DNA from 2 places in the Bacillus sp. EB106-06-01-XG163 genome. Region 1 is predicted to be linked to the other one. Evidence: a T-box and tRNA genes for the amino acid it is inferred to sense, from the RefSeq annotation. Region 1 holds a T-box; the other holds one or more tRNA genes.
What was found. A T-box is a leader RNA that pairs with one kind of tRNA and senses whether it is charged. The one in region 1 lies ahead of alaS (alanine--tRNA ligase), so its partner is inferred to be a tRNA-Ala.
Positions count from the first base shown of each region.

Region 2: it has a tRNA-Ala gene. The T-box ahead of alaS (alanine--tRNA ligase) is inferred to sense a tRNA for this amino acid. The anticodon was not compared.

Region 1 covers NZ_JBYTDS010000003.1:278,656-286,863, forward strand. Annotated here, with positions in the region: gene recD2 (SF1B family DNA helicase RecD2) at 1-160, shown strand, start outside; gene AC3WTF_RS05370 (PRC-barrel domain-containing protein) at 279-737, shown strand; gene AC3WTF_RS05375 (YrzR-like zinc ribbon domain) at 750-941, shown strand; gene AC3WTF_RS05380 (YrzQ family protein) at 963-1,094, shown strand; gene AC3WTF_RS05385 (amino acid ABC transporter permease) at 1,130-1,786, opposite strand; gene AC3WTF_RS05390 (amino acid ABC transporter permease) at 1,805-2,455, opposite strand; gene AC3WTF_RS05395 (transporter substrate-binding domain-containing protein) at 2,512-3,339, opposite strand; gene AC3WTF_RS05400 (amino acid ABC transporter ATP-binding protein) at 3,360-4,088, opposite strand; gene AC3WTF_RS05405 (AI-2E family transporter) at 4,306-5,367, shown strand; T-box leader at 5,411-5,618, shown strand; gene alaS (alanine--tRNA ligase) at 5,699-8,208, shown strand, end outside.
Region 2 covers NZ_JBYTDS010000006.1:11,155-19,362, forward strand. Annotated here, with positions in the region: gene hmpA (NO-inducible flavohemoprotein) at 1-626, opposite strand, end outside; gene AC3WTF_RS08820 (cupin domain-containing protein) at 845-1,486, shown strand; gene AC3WTF_RS08825 (YjcN family protein) at 1,547-1,867, opposite strand; tRNA gene AC3WTF_RS08830 (tRNA-Ala) at 1,980-2,052, opposite strand; gene AC3WTF_RS08835 (undecaprenyl-diphosphate phosphatase) at 2,180-3,010, opposite strand; gene AC3WTF_RS08840 (AI-2E family transporter) at 3,102-4,262, opposite strand; gene AC3WTF_RS08845 (Gfo/Idh/MocA family protein) at 4,442-5,428, shown strand; gene AC3WTF_RS08850 (type 1 glutamine amidotransferase domain-containing protein) at 5,460-5,984, opposite strand; gene AC3WTF_RS08855 (methyl-accepting chemotaxis protein) at 6,050-7,021, opposite strand; partial or broken gene AC3WTF_RS08860 (HAMP domain-containing protein) at 7,016-8,152, opposite strand; gene AC3WTF_RS08865 (methyl-accepting chemotaxis protein) at 8,172-8,208, opposite strand, start outside.

The DNA.
Region 1 (8,208 bases):
CGTCAGACAGACATCGCTTAAAAACAGGCTCACAGAGCAGACTGAAGAGATGGATGCAGAACTGGCCGCCCTGCAAAAAGAGCTGCCGTTCAGTGTATATGATGCGAACATCGGAATGGAAGGCATCACGCCGTTTGACTTTATGGAAGAAAAAGCGTAAATAAAACCCGGAGCATAAACAAGCGCCGGGTTTTCGCCTGTGGAAGTCATTTCAAAGTATGCTGCCCGGCTTCTTGGCAAAACCTATACTTGTTCAACAAAAGGTGGTTGATCACACTTTGAGAACATGCCATGCAGCTGAAGGACGAACAGTATATGACGAAAACACCGGGCGCAGTCTCGGGATGATATCGGATGTATGTTTCTCTCTGGACGGCCGGTTTCTCGGTTTCGTGCTGGAGCAGAAACGCCTGTTTCATAACCGCCATCTTTTTTTAGAGGCAAGTGATATAAAAGAGATGGATCAAGAAGCCGTAGCTGCCGGTCATGCTCATTTGCAGCCTTTGCCGAAGAGCTGTTTCACCTTTGAACAGATTAAGATGCAGCCGGTGAAATCGCCTGATGGTGAAATGTTCGGTTTGCTGGAAGATGTATACTTTTGTTTGGACAGGGGCATAATCGTAGCATATGAACTCTCGGACGGCTTCTTTTCAGATCTGGCTGGCAGACGCCAAGTGCGCCGCGCCGCCGATACGCTTATTGAAGCGGGGAAAGAAGGCATCGTCCTGAACGGATAAGAGGTGTAGTCTGTGCTTGTATGTCCGAACTGCAAAAGTAAAGATATCGGCAAAATCGGCGTAAACCAATACTATTGCTGGGGCTGCTTCATTGAGCTGACGGTAGCCAAAGGCAAAATTGCGACACATCAAGTAGAGGAAGACGGCACGTTAAGCAGTCTTGATGATTTGTTTTCTGAAGACGAACGCAGTATCAATTTTTAAAGTTGAAAGGAGATACGCGCGATGGGCAGAACAATGACCTCTCTGTTGGCTTTAGGAGCTGGAGCCGTTATGTATCGTATGGCTTCTCAGTCCGATATGCTGAATAAAAAAGGTATGAAACGGATGAGAAGACGAGTCATGAAAATGTTTTAAGCAGAAAAAAGGATACTTCTCCGGAAGTATCCTTTTTACGTTTGTCTCGCTTCCAGCCGTCTGGCTGCGAGAGACAGGCTGTAATTGACCGCGAAATACATCAGGGCCGCCAGCAGAAAGATCGGGAAAAAGTACCCTCCGTCAGCGCTTTGTCCGTTTAAAATCTGCGCGTTATGAATCAGTTCGGGCAGAGCGATGACGACCGCAAGTGACGTATCCTTTAATAAAGAAATAAACTGGCTCACAATCGGAGGAACCATACGCCTGAGCGCCTGCGGCATGACGACGAGAAAAAGAGTCTGCGTGTACGTCAGTCCTGAAGAACGCGCCGCTTCAATCTGTCCTTTGTCAACGGATTGCAAACCGCTTCTGATGATTTCTGACAGCATGGCCGATTCAAAAATCGTAAGCGCCGTGATGGCAGCCGCGGTAATTTCCAGTTTGATCCCGATTTCCGGAAGGGCAAAAAACGTAAAGAAAATGATTAATAACAGCGGCAGGTTGCGGATGGTTTCCACAATGGCCGCTATAATGCCCGAGACGATAGGAATTTTCGCATAGCGCAAAGTGCCGGCGGCAAGCCCGAAAATAAAACTCAGGACAATGGAGATCAGCGCAACATAAAGTGTGACCAAAAAGCCGTCCCATAAAAACAGCAGATGGTCAGGTGTATAGGCGCCGCTAAAATCCATGTTTTTCACTCTCCTTCTCTAATAACTCTTTCCGAGACGTCTTTCCAAATAGTGAACCCCGATGCTGAGCGGGATCGTTACTATCAAATAAAAAAGCGCGACGAAAATATAGACATCAAACACGACAAGAGTGCTTGAGGAAACGAGATCCGCCTGATACATCAAATCGAGTCCCGCCACCACTCCGAGTATTGATGAGTTTTTGACAAGGTTGAGAAATTGGTTTCCGAGCGGGGGAATCACGATTTTTACGGCCTGAGGAAGAATGACGTATCTCATCGCCTGACTGTAGGTGAAGCCTGACGATCTGGCCGCTTCCATCTGCCCTTTGGAGACAGTCTGAATTCCGGCTCTGATGGCTTCTGCGATAAAGGCCGACGTGTATATCGTCAGCGCAATCGTTCCCGCCTGAAAGCCGTCCAATCTCAGCCCGGCGTTCGGAAGTCCGAAATAAAAAACAAATGTGATGAGGAGAAGCGGGATGTTGCGGATAAATTCCACATACGCAGTGCCGATCCATTGAAGGGGTTTGAAAGCCGTGATTCTCATGACTGCGATCAGAACGCCCAGCGCAAAGCTGCCTGCCAGCGCGATGAAGCTCGCAAGCAATGTGTGCAGGAAACCGTCCATATACATATCGAAGTTTTCCGTTAAAATTGAAAAGTTCATCTATGTCACTCCTTATAAAACGGGGATGAGCATGCCTGCTCATCCCGCGGTCCTTTCTATTTTGCCGGTTCTTCTTTAATCCATTTTTTATAGATTTTTTCGTACCTGCCGTCGGCTTTCATTTTTTTCAAAGAGGCGTTGATTTCCTTGATGAGTCCGGATTGGCCTTTTTTGACGGCGATTCCGTAAGGTTCATCGGTGAAGGTTTCGCCTGTCAGCTGATATTGTTTATTTTCATCTGCCATGCCGTATAAAATCGCATTATCGGTTGTGAGCGCATCTCCCTGTCCCGCTTTAAGCGCAGTGAACGCTTCGGCGTAATTTTCAAATTCCAGCACTGAGGCGTCAGGCGCTTTTTCTCTGATGTTTTGTGAGGAAGTAGAGCCTTTTACCGCCAATACTTTTGAGCCTTTTCCCAGGTCTTCGGTGCTTTTGATGCTGCTTCCTTTTTTGACGAGCAGGGATTGCCCGGCTTCAAAATAAACATCTGAGAAATCAACTTCTTTTTTCCGCTCATCCGTTATCGTCATCGTGGCGGTGATGGCATCGATATCGCCGTTTTGCAGCATCGGAATTCTCGTTTTTGATGTCACTTCTTTAAATTCCGCTTTCTTCTCATCCCCCAGAATATCTTTTGCGAGCTGTTTTGAGATATCAATATCGAAGCCTTCAATATCACCGGAGCTTGGGTTTTTCAGCCCGAATAACCTCGTGTCGGTTTTGACGCCGAAGATGATTTTGTCTCTGTCTTTAATAGAGGCTAACGTGTCTTTTCCCGTTCCTTTTGAATCTCCGGACGTTTCTTTCCCTCCGCAGGCGGCCAGCATAAAGACGGCCAGCAGTGATATCAATCCGAATGACAGCCATTTTGTTACACGTGACATAAGCACTCCTCCGTTTCTTTTCAGTGATTTAAAATACGGCTTAAGAATAAACGCGCCCTCTCTTCACGGGGGCTTTCGTAAAATTCAGCCGGTGCAGCTTCTTCTAAGATGGCTCCGCCGTCGATAAACACGATGCGGTCCGCCACTTCTTTTGCGAATCCCATTTCATGTGTGACGACTGCCATGGTCATGCCTTCCTTTGCGAGTGTTTTCATGACATCCAGCACTTCCCCGATCATTTCCGGGTCAAGCGCGGATGTGGGTTCATCAAACAGCATAATTTCGGGCTTCATCGCAAGCCCCCTGGCGATGGCGACACGCTGCTGCTGGCCGCCCGAAAGCTGTGAAGGATAAGCGTCCGCTTTTTCCGGTATACCGACTTTTTTCAAATAGTATAAGGCCGTTTCTTTTGCTTCTTCTTTTGATTGCTTAAGCACTTTGATCGGTGCGAGCATGATGTTTTGCAGAACGGTTTTGTGCGGGTACAGATGAAAATGCTGGAACACCATGCCGATATTGCGGCGGACCTTATTTATATCCGTTTTCTTGTCATGGATGGAGACGCCGTTTACCGTTAAGGCGCCTCCATCAACTGTTTCCAGCTGATTAATGCAGCGGAGAAGCGTGCTTTTTCCCGATCCTGAAGGTCCGATGATAACGACGACTTCCCCTTTTTTAATGTGCAGATTAATGTTTTTCAGCACGTGGAAATGTCCGTAGTGCTTATTTACATCCTGAAATGAAATCATGGCCATCCTCCTTAAAAAACATGAGTCATATTGACTGGACAGTTTTTGAAATCCTTTAACACATTACGATGGTTATACAGATTTTTATGAATATTATTTAGATTATTTCGTAATTTCTGATAATTATTTCCGTCAAGAGGTCTGTCATAAGGCGGAGTTTACGAAACGGGAATAATTCCGGCTTTCTGTCAAAAGATAAAGCAAGAGGTGAAACGTCATGCTTCAAAAACCGCTGCAGCTCTTAATGTGGACGGCTGTATGTCTGCTCGTTTTGTTAACAGTGTATGTCTTTTGCATGCTCGATATGTTATGGTCTCCCATTTGGCTTGTTATAAAATCTCTCTTTATTCCTATATTCATCGCAGTATTTATTGCTTATCTTTTACTTCCGATTACTGAATGGCTTCATAGAAAAGGGATGCCTAGAACTTTAAGCCTGCTTCTGATTTATTGCCTGTTTTTCGGCGGAATCGGCTGGGGGGTTTATAAAGGGGTTCCTGTTTTAATTGAACAGCTGCAGGATCTGTCTGAGAGCATTCCCGGTCTTGCCAAAAACTACAACAGCATGCTGAAGCATCTGCATAATCACACGGATCATTGGCCTGACGGCATGCACCATCGAATGGACAAAATGATTCAGCAGACAGAAACGTTTCTTGCCGGCACGATTGAAAGCACGATCAGAAGCATCCGTTTCGTGCTTGATTATATCCTGATCGCGGCGACGATTCCTTTTCTCGTGTTCTATATGGTGAAGGATATAGACGTCATGAAAAAGACAGTCTGGTATTTGACGCCGAAGTCCTGGAGAAAAAGGGGGAGTGAATTTCTGCGGGATGTGGACGACTCTCTCGGTGATTACATCCGCGGTCAGCTTCTCGTTTGTTTTTTGCTCGGGTTAATAGCCGGCGTTTCATTTTGGCTGTTCGGGCTTCCTTACCCGCTGATTTTGGGCCTTGCCATCGGGATTACGAATGTCATCCCGTATTTCGGTCCGTTTATCGGCGCTGTACCGGCGCTGCTCCTTTCGCTGGCGATTTCTGCTAAAGCTGTGATCATCGTAATCGTCACGATTTTTATTCTGCAATTTATAGAAGGAAACATTTTGAGCCCGCTTATTGTCGGGCGCAGTCTCAGAATGCACCCCGTCGTGATCATGCTGGCGCTCCTTGCCGGAGGAGAGCTCGCGGGCATTCCCGGCATGATTCTCGCTGTTCCGGCGGCAGCCGTTTTAAAAGTGACGGCCATACACTTTTTGCGGATCAGGACGGAACATTGACATTCGGGTTCTGCTTGTCTATAATTTCGAGTAGAATACATACGAATCTCGAGTGACGGATATGAGTACGCCGAAGCCCTGTTTAAGAGAGAAGCTCCGATACGCTGAAAGGAGCTTCAGCAGAAGATCGGCCGAAGCTAATCCTGAGTGCAGTTAAAGGCTGCCGCAGTCCTGCGTTACGGGATGAAAGGTGACAGGCCTTTTTCGGCCTGTAATCAGGGTGGTACCGCGAGACAGCTCTCGTCCCTGTGTGAACGCATGGTTTGCATAGGGAGAGAGCTTTTTTGCTGTCGCAAAAGAGAATTTCGGGTAGTGATAAGGAGGAATATAGATGAAACACTTAACTTCTGCTGAAGTGCGTCAAATGTTTTTAGATTTCTTTAAAGAAAAAGGCCATGCCGTTGAACCGAGCGCCTCATTGGTTCCGCATGAAGATCCGTCTTTATTATGGATCAACAGCGGCGTTGCGACGCTGAAAAAATATTTTGACGGCCGCGTTGTGCCGGAGAATCCGAGAATTGTAAACGCGCAAAAATCAATCCGAACAAATGATATTGAAAATGTGGGGAAAACGGCGCGCCACCACACGTTCTTTGAGATGCTCGGAAACTTTTCCATCGGTGATTATTTTAAAGAAGAAGCGATCACGTGGGCATGGGAGTTTTTAACGAGCGAAAAGTGGATCGGCTTTGATCCGGAGCTGCTGTCTGTAACGGTTCACCCTGAGGATGAAGAAGCTTATACGCTATGGGCGGAAAAAATCGGCGTTCCGGAAGAAAGAATCATCCGTCTGGAAGGGAACTTCTGGGATATCGGCGAAGGCCCGAGCGGACCGAATACGGAAATTTTCTATGACCGCGGCGAGAAATACGGCAATGACCCGTCAGATTCTGAATTGTATCCGGGCGGCGAAAATGATCGCTATCTTGAAGTATGGAACCTGGTATTCTCAGAGTTCAACCACAACCCGGACGGCACGTACACACCGCTTCCGAAGAAAAACATTGATACGGGCATGGGGCTTGAACGGATGGTCTCCGTGATTCAGGATGTCCCGACAAACTTTGACACTGATTTGTTTATGCCGATTATTGAAGCAACAGAGCGCATTTCCGGAGATGCTTACGGAAAGGATGCAGTGAAGGATACGGCCTTTAAAGTGATCGCCGATCATATCAGAACGGTCGCATTTGCGGTAAGCGACGGAGCTCTGCCGTCAAATGAAGGGCGCGGGTATGTACTGAGACGCCTCTTGCGCCGGGCAGTGCGATACGCGAAAACCATCGGTATCAGCCGTCCGTTTATGTACGAACTAGTACCGACTGTTGCAGGAATTATGGACGCTTTCTATCCGGAGGTGAAAGAAAAGCAAGAGTTTATCGCCAAAGTCATCAAAACGGAGGAAGAGCGCTTCCACGAAACATTAAACGAAGGTCTGGCCATTTTATCCGACGTGATAAAGAAAGAGAAGGAAAAAGGCAGCGGCATCATCTCCGGAAAAGACGTATTCAAACTGTACGATACGTACGGATTCCCGGTTGAATTGACGGAGGAATACGCGGAAGATGAGCAAATGACGGTTGACCATAAAGGCTTTGAAGCCGAAATGGAAAAACAGCGTGAACGGGCGAGAAATGCGCGCCAAGATGTAGGAAGCATGCAGGTTCAGGGCGGCGCATTGCGCGACATTACCGCAGAAAGCACATTTGTCGGCTACAGTGCCGTAAAAGCTGAAGCGAAGGTGATCGAGCTTCTTCATGACGGGCAATTAATCAGCGAGGCGCATGAAGGGGATACCGTCCAAATCCTTCTTGACAAAACGCCTTTCTATGCTGAAAGCGGCGGACAGATCGGTGACAGAGGAGTGCTGAGAAGCGAGCAGGCTGTCGTAACCATTAAAGACGTGAAAAAAGCTCCGAACGGTCAGCATGTACACGAAGGCACGGTGGCTAGCGGCACGATTCAAAAAGGCGCAAGCGTGACGGCTGAAGTTGAAGATCAAATGAGAAGCGGCGTGGTGAAAAACCATACGGCAACCCACCTCCTGCACCAGGCGCTGAAAGACGTTCTCGGCACACATGTCAACCAAGCGGGTTCACTCGTTACCGAAAACCGTCTACGTTTTGACTTCTCTCATTTCGGTCAAGTGACGAAAGAAGAACTTGAACGCATTGAAGGAATCGTCAACGAAAAAATCTGGGAGAGCATTCCGGTAGCGATTGATTTGAAACCGATCAATGAAGCAAAAGAAATGGGGGCGATGGCCCTGTTCGGCGAGAAATACGGCGATATCGTCCGCGTCGTACAAGTCGGAGATTACAGCCTTGAGCTTTGCGGCGGATGCCATGTCACGAATACGGCTGAAATCGGCCTGTTTAAAATCGTATCCGAATCAGGGATCGGCGCAGGTACGCGAAGAATTGAAGCCGTAACAGGAAAAGGCGCTTATCAGGAAATGAACAGCCAGCTCAGCCTTCTGCAGCACGCTGCGGACGAGCTGAAATCAAACGTAAAAGACGTACCGAAGCGAATTCAGTCTCTTCAAGCGGAGCTGAAGGAAGCGCAAAGAGAAAATGAATCATTGCTCAGCAAACTCGGCAATGTGGAAGCCGGAGCCATTCTGTCTAAAGTAAAAGACATCGGCGGCGTAAAAGTGCTGGCTGAAAAAGTAAATGCGAAAGACATGAACCACCTTCGCACTATGGTGGATGATCTGAAAGCGAAGCTCGGTTCTGCGGTCATCATTCTCGGCGCCGTGCAAAATGAGAAAGTCAACCTTTCAGCAGGCGTGACGAAAGACCTGATCGAAAAAGGCCTTCATGCCGGCAAAATGGTCAAACA
Region 2 (8,208 bases), on a different contig from region 1:
GAAGCATCAGACAGGCTGTACTGGCGAATGTGCGTATAAGGAGAATCCGCAATCCGCACCTTAATGCTGATATATTGTCCCGCTTCAAATCCAGGAAGCGAAGAGCCGTCACTCGGTTTGATATAAAATGATGTGATATCTTTGCTTTCTTTCGTTTTCTGTATAACCGAAAATTCTTTATACCCCTGCCATCCGGCTTCATTGTACATGTCTTTTTCAATGCCGATGAAAGCCTCCGCAATAACACCGTAAGCTTTTTCCCATGCCTGCATAATCTCAGGAGTTGCGGCATCCTGCAGCACATCCTTAATTGCCAGAAGCAGATACTTTCCGACAATCGGATAATGTTCCGGTTTTACACCGATGCTTGTGTGTTTATGGCCGATCTGTCTGACCGCCGGAATGATTTGTTCTAATTGATCAATATTCGCCGCAGCCGCAATGACTGCATTTGCCAATGCTGCGCGCTGAGTCTGTTTCTTTTGGTTCGTTTGGTTAAACATATTTAACAGTTCGGGATGATCTTGAAACATCAGGTTATAAAAGCGTCCGGTGATGTTTTCTCCATGTGTTTTCAATACGGGTACTGTGCTTTTGATGATGTCTATTGTTCTCTCATCCAGCATGTTAATCCTCAACCCTTCTAAAGATGTATTTTAAATATATCTTTATAGTAAGAGATATTTCGAATAAAAGATATATTTAAAATGAATCTTTAAAAAAGTCGTCACAATATTGTGTTGGATTTGGAATTTATGGATTTTACCTCCTTTTTTTATCACCCGGTGAAACAGGGACACATATATTTGGGAATATACGTTTAAAGATGAAAGCGGGGGAGTGCATGGTTTCCGATATCGATTACACGTCTCCGAATACACAGTTCACTTATGATGTGAATGAGAGCCGTTTTTTTACGAAAGATGCTCAGAACTTTATCAATGTATTGGGGATTAAACAGTTAAACACGCTTGAAAATATTTCATTATTAGATATCTTTCTGAGCAAAACAAATGTGATTGAACCGCATACCCATCAAAACGCCGCTGAATTGGTGTACTGTATTTCGGGTTCCGCGGTGGTGTCGATGCTGAATCCGTTCACCCAGAAAATACGGAATTATCCGATCTCTTCAGGACAAGTGGCGAATGTTCCGCAGGGGTGGTGGCATTATGAAGTCGCCACTTCAGACAGAACCCACCTTTTGGCCATATTTGACGCCCCTTCGCCTGAAGTGATATACGGCTCGGATATTCTCCGTCTGACGCCGCCTGAGATTATGGCGCATACGTACTGTCTGAATGAGCATGAGTGGGAAAAAGCCGTTTCACCGATCCGGCAATCAACTGTGATAGGTCCCGATAAATACTGCGGACAGACTGAAAACACGGGTATTCATGATATGAATACGCCTTATCAGCCAAATACGCATTATCCGAATGATCCGTATCGGCATTATGATACGCCGTTATATTGGGGATATTAAACGGAGAGCCAGAGCGGCATCGACAGAAAGAGCCCCTCATTGGAGAGGGGCTCTTGATCATTACGGTCCGGTTCCGCAGCTTACTTTGTACTCGCCTTCGGACGATTTTTTTGAATAACATACGTGCGGCGTCTGTCCGGTATCATCTTTACAATTGAACCAATTTACATAATAAAGGTTCCCGGCCTCTCCGCCGCCTTCTTCTTTTCGAAGAATCGCAAAGTAGCTTTGATACGGATATCCTTTTTTATAAATGTCATGCCTGATGGCTCCTTTTTCTGAAGCAGACGTGAAGACGACGGGAGAAAGAGCCGGGAGCGCTGTTAAAAGAAGTGCCAGTGCCGCTGAAAGAGTTAGTAGAAGATAGATTTTCTTTTTCATTTTCTCTCTTTCCTTTATTTTGAGTTGTTAGAAATGAAGCAGAACATAGAGGCTGCCGCAGAAGATGAAAAAACAAAAAAACCCTTATTTATAGAATAAGGGTTTAAAGGTATGGAGCCAAGGGGGCTCGAACCCCTGACCTCTACGCTGCCAGCGTAGCGCTCTCCCAGCTGAGCTATGGCCCCGTGCTGTAACGTCATGTTTTATTATAGACGAGTCTTCTATGAATTTCAAGCAGAAAATTCAGTTTGCTCATGTTTTCCTGAGACGTTTTTCGAACATAAAAAGAAGACCCTCCGGGGGCCTCTTCGTTTATCGCACGAGCATGATTAAAATGATGCCGAGGATGACACGGTAAATGGCGAACGGGACAAGCTTAATCCGGTTAATAAGCCGAAGAAAAAATTTGACGACTAAGAGGGCGACGATAAAGGCGCAAATAAAGCCGACAAGAAAAAACGGAATCATGTCATAAGAAAGACTGCTCCAGTATTTCACCAGCTTCAGAAGGCTTGCGCCCGCCATAATCGGAATAGCCATAATAAATGTGAAGTCTGCGGCTGCCCGGTGATTCAAGCCGACAATGACACCTCCGGCAATCGTTGAGCCTGAGCGGGAAAATCCGGGCCATAAGGCGAGACACTGGAATAATCCGACACAGAAAGCCTGTTTGTAGGTGATTCTGTCCACCGTATCGATCGTTTCTTTCCTTTTATTGATCCAGTCCGCTATAAGCATAAGCACGGCTCCGGCAATTAATCCGTAAGCGACCGTTCTGACGGAGAATAAATAGCGGTCAATGAAATCCTCAAATAAAAAGCCGAGCACCGCCGCCGGAACAAGACCGACGGCGATTTGCGCGATGGTCAGCCTGTATCCCTTCTGCTGATCGCGCGTGACGTTTTTTTTGAGGCCGAGTAAATGTAATATCCGATCCTTAAACACAATGGCCACCGCCAGAATCGAACCGAGCTGAATCACCACTTTGAAGGAATTGGCGGCTTCCGGATTCATCAGGCTTCCGGATTTCAGCCAGATGTCATCCGCTATGATCATATGTCCCGTGGAAGAAACCGGCGCATACTCCGTCAGCCCTTCCACGATTCCCAAAACGGCTGCTGTGAACATCTCCCATAGTGTCATCCCATTCTTCCCTTCATTCATCATTTACAAAAGAGAAGCTCTCCTCTGAAGGAAAGCCTGTCTTATAATAAATATCATATCCGTTCCGATTTTATGACTTCGATCCAGCATCATTTTTTTCTTCTTCATATAAATGCGAACGCATTTTGAACCAATCAAACAGATGGGTCGTGACCACTTTGATGACCGCATACCCCGGGATGGCTAAAATAATGCCGACAACCCCGAACAGCTTTCCAGCGGTTAAAAGAACAAAGATGATGGTAATCGGGTGAATGTGAAGATTTTTCCCCATGATCTGCGGCGAAATTAATTTCCCTTCCACGAGCTGGACAACGGTCCATACAATCGCAAGCTTCAGCAGCATAAGGGGCGAAGTGACCAACGCGATAATAATCGCCGGCGTGATGGCAATGGTCGGCCCTAAATACGGAACAACGCTCGTACAAGCGGCAATGACCGCAAGCAGTGACGCATAATCAAGTCCGATAATCAGATAGCCGATAAATAATAAAAACCCGATGCAGAAGCTGACGATGACCTGTCCTCTGATATAGGAACTTAATCTGTGGTTCATTTCACTAAGCATCGTATACGTTTGTTCTTTTAGACGGGTGGGCACAAACTTTAAGATATAAATCGGCAGTTTTTTGCCGTCTTTCAGCAAATAGAACAGAATAAACGGCACGGTCACAATTGAAATAATTACTTCCGTCAGCGCGCCGATAAAATTCCCGACTCCGGTAAATGTGCTGTTTGCAATTGTCGCCGCCTGCGCCGATACTTTATTAGCAAGATCGGAAATGTTGATATTCATCGTCTTTTGCGCCTGATTTACAAAATCGCTTCCGATCAGGCTTTTCGTCTGATCTTCAACGATATCCACATATTTCGGCAGATTGTCGATCAGGCTCATGATCTGTTCCTTTAAAAACGGAATAATTGAAACGACCGTAATCGTAATCAGCCCTATAATAATGAGGTAAAGGAGCAGGATGGAATAGACTCTTTTCACTCTTATTTTTTCCAATATATCTACGATCGGATTAAGCAGATAATAAACAATTCCTGTCAAAATGACGGGGAGCGCAATCGTTTTGAGCAGGACGATAATAGGTGTGAAAATAAATGATGTCTTCATAAAGACAAGGATATTGAGACCGATGAGCAGCAATACAAGCAAAAACAAGACAAATTTATTGTCTAAGAAAAACTGTTTAAATCTGCCGCCCCATGTTTGCAATGTTTCCACTATTGTTCCTCCATCATATGTATTTTACTTAAATTGTACACTATCGTTCCTGTAATGAAAAATAATAACCGGTCTCTATGGGAATTTTTCCTATCCCTTTAGCTGGCAACCTTTTTTCCATTTATGTTTCTCAGAAAAAAAGCTATAATGTAAGCCAATACATAGAAGGAGCGATAGCAATGATTCGATTTGCAACAGTCGGAACGAATTGGATTACAGAACGATTTCTGGAGGCGGCTTCTGCTATTGATGATTTTCAATTAACGGCGGTTTATTCCAGAACTGAGGAACGCGCGGCGGAATTCGCCGGCAAACACGGCGCTGCTCATTATTTCACCAGCCTGAAAGAAATGGCGGAAAGCAAAGCCTATGACGCGGTGTATCTCGCCAGCCCGAATGCATTTCACAAAGAGCAGGCGGTCCTTTTTATGGAACACGGCAAGCATGTACTGTGCGAAAAACCGTTTGCGTCTAACGCAAGGGAAACGGATGAAATGATTCACGCAGCCAAAACGAACGGCGTTCTCTTGATGGAAGCCATGAAAACAACGTTCCTGCCGAACTTCAGCATGCTTCAAAACCACTTACATAAAATCGGACCCGTCAGGAGATTCACGGCAAGCTACTGCCAATATTCATCACGATATGATGCATATAAAAACGGTACGGTGCTAAACGCGTTTAAGCCTGAATTATCGAACGGTTCGTTAATGGACATCGGCGTGTACTGCATTTATCCGGCCGTCGTCCTGTTCGGCAAACCGAAAAACATCATTGCGACCGGTCATAAACTAGCATCCGGCGTTGACGGCGAAGGCACGGTGATTCTGTCATACGACGGATTTGAAGCGGTGCTGATGCATTCGAAAATCTCAAATTCGTTTGCCCCGGCGGAAATTCAGGGTGAAGACGGCACGATCGTTCTGGACAGCATTCACGGACCGGAACGGGCGGAAATCCGCTATCGTGACGGCCGGACGGAAGACATTTCAGTCCCTGATCTGAAACCGTCGATGTACTACGAAACGGCTGAATTCATCAATCTTCTTCGAAACGGACAGCGGGAGTCTTCCGAAAATACATTTGAACGTTCTTTCATTACGGCAAGCATTATGGAAGAAGCGAGAAAACAAATCGGAATTGTCTTTCCCGCCGATCAAAACTAAAAACATCCGCCCTGATTCGGGCGGATGTTTTTTATTTGGACGCTAACAGGTCAGCAAACGCTTTTGCATACTGCGGAAGGTCGGGCGGGCGGCGGCTTGATACAATGTGGCCGTCAGTTACGACAGCTTCATCCAGCCACTGTGCCCCTGCATTTGTCATGTCGTCTTTGATGCCGGGCGTGCTCGTTACTTTTTTTCCTGCGAGAATTCCGGCAGATATGAGCACCCAGCCCGCATGGCAGATCTGGCCGATCGGCTTTTTCTGCTCGTTCATCGTACGGATGATGTCCAAAACTTCGGGATATCTTCGCAGTTTGTCAGGAGCCCAGCCGCCAGGCACGAGCACGGCATCATACTCCTGGATAATCAGGCTCTTAAAATCGTAATCCGCCGTTGCGGGCACGCCGTATTTTCCTTTGTATGAACGGCCCGCTTCTTCTCCTATTAAATGAACGATCGCGCCTTCCTCTCTCAGCCGGTAGACGGGATACCAAAGCTCTAAGTCTTCAAAATCGTCACTGACAAGCGCTATGACTTTTTTGCCTTCTAATCTCATCACTGCCACTCCCTTCTTTTATACTAGTGTATCGCTTTTTTAAAATGAGGAAAAGAAACAGCTCGCTACAGCTGTTCTTCGTCTTCAGACTGAATCGTAAATTTCCGTGTGACCTGCTGCAGTTCTTCAGCCATATGCGCAAGCGTTTCGGCAGATGAACTGATTTCTTCCATGGAGGCCAGCTGCTCTTCAGCTGAGGCGGCGATGTCTTGAATGCCGGCGGACCCTTCTTTGGCGACTGAGGTAATGTCCTCCACCGCGTTTGTCACATTTTGCGACCCGGCTGCAAGCTTCTCAAGCGTTCCGTTCATATGCTGCAAGGCGCCTGAAATCTGAGTCGTCATTTCTGAGATTTTTTTGAAGCTTTCGGCCGTCTGATCCGTAATATCGAGGCCTTCCTTCACATCTTGATTCACCGCTTGGAATACGGAAAGCGATGTGGCGATTTCTTTGACGATTTCCTGAATCAGCGTTTCGATTTCCTTCGCGGAGCCGGCTGATTGTACGGCAAGCTTTCTCACTTCTTCCGCAACGACGGAGAAGCCCCGCCCGTATTCGCCTGCTCTGGCCGCTTCAATGGCAGCGTTTAAGGCAAGCAGATTTGTTTGATCGGCAATGCCGTTAATGACGTTGAGAATGCTCTTAATGTCGTGCGACTTCGTTTCCAGCCCTTTTACAACCGCTTCCGCCTGCTGTACGGAACGATCAATTGTTTTCATCTGGCCGACCGTTTTCGCCACTAATTCTTCTCCGCTTCCGGCCGTTTCAGAGGTTTGGATGGCGGATTCAGTGATTTCCGCCGATACATTCGCCGTCTCGGCAATGCCCGCATTCATTTGGGAAAGGTGATCAGCACTTTCTTCCAATTTCTCGCTTTGTGATTCGTTTCCGTTTGAGAATTGTTCAATCGCCAGTGTAATATGCTCTGTCGCCTTGCTTGTCTGTCCGGCGGATGCCGTCAGCTCTTCGGATGAAGAAGCGACATGTTCGACGGATGACTGGATGACGCCGATGACAGACCGGAGTGACGCCGACATCTCATTGAAGCTTTGGCTGAGCTGCCCGAATTCATTTTTCGACTTGATGTCAATGACTTCCGTTAAATCGCCGTCACTGATTTTAGCTGATGTCGAAACAAGTTTTTTGAGCGGTTTTGCAATCGAGCGAATGATAAAAACGATTAAAATACCGCCGACGATAAGAGAAACCGCCAGGATGATCAGCGCCATTTTCATGACAGGCGAGGCTGCGTCATGGATCTCACTGACAAAAAATGTGCCGGCGATTTTCCAGCCCGTCAGTTTGTTTGTCGTGAAGGCCATTTTCTTCTGCTGTCCTTCAAACATGTATTCAAACGATCCGCTTGATTTGGAAAATACTTCTTCCGTCCACTCTCCGGAGCCTTCCGTTCCCGCTTTTATAGTCGGATGCGCGATGTATTTTTTATCTCCCGTTGTAATGAAGGCAAAACCTTTATGACCGATCTGGACGCGTTCGGAAGCGTTCAGCAGGTCGCCAAGATTAATATCAAGCGCCACAACGCCTGATCCGTCTTTTGTCTGCTGGGCAATCGTAACAACCGTCTGTCCGGTTGCAGCGTCTTTATAGGGCTCGGTAAACACCGGCTGTCCGCTTTTTTCAACCGCTTTGGTATACCACTCGCGCGTGAGCGGATTATAATCGGACGGCATATCAACGGACGGATATTTCACGAACGCTTTGTCGCGAGACGCGGCGTAAATTGACGCGACATCGTCATTTACGGTGACATACTGCTTCATGTTGTCAAGCAGTACCGATTTATTTTTTGTGTTCAGTTTTTCCTTTGTGATTGATTCGCTGAAGTAGTCAATCGCTTTCAGCTTACCCTCAAGCATGTTTTCCAGCACGCTGTTCAGTTCACTGACATTTCCCTGGGCGCTGTGGGTCAGTTCGCTTTCTAATGTACTCCCCGCCGTTTGGTAGCTGAAGTAGGCGAGTATGCCGACCGGAAGCACCAATACGGCTAAAAATGCCGCGATCAGCGGCTTGCTGATGGATGGCTGTTTGATCCAATGTATCAGTTGTTTCATTTTTTCAGTCTCCTTCTTTGAAAAGCTAAATCTAATATCGTCAGATAGGACAAAAGATTTATTAAAAAAACTAAAAAAAACACCCAAACAGCACATTTGGGTGTTCTATGACCTATTAATCTATTTTAAATCGTTTCGTCATATCACGTAAT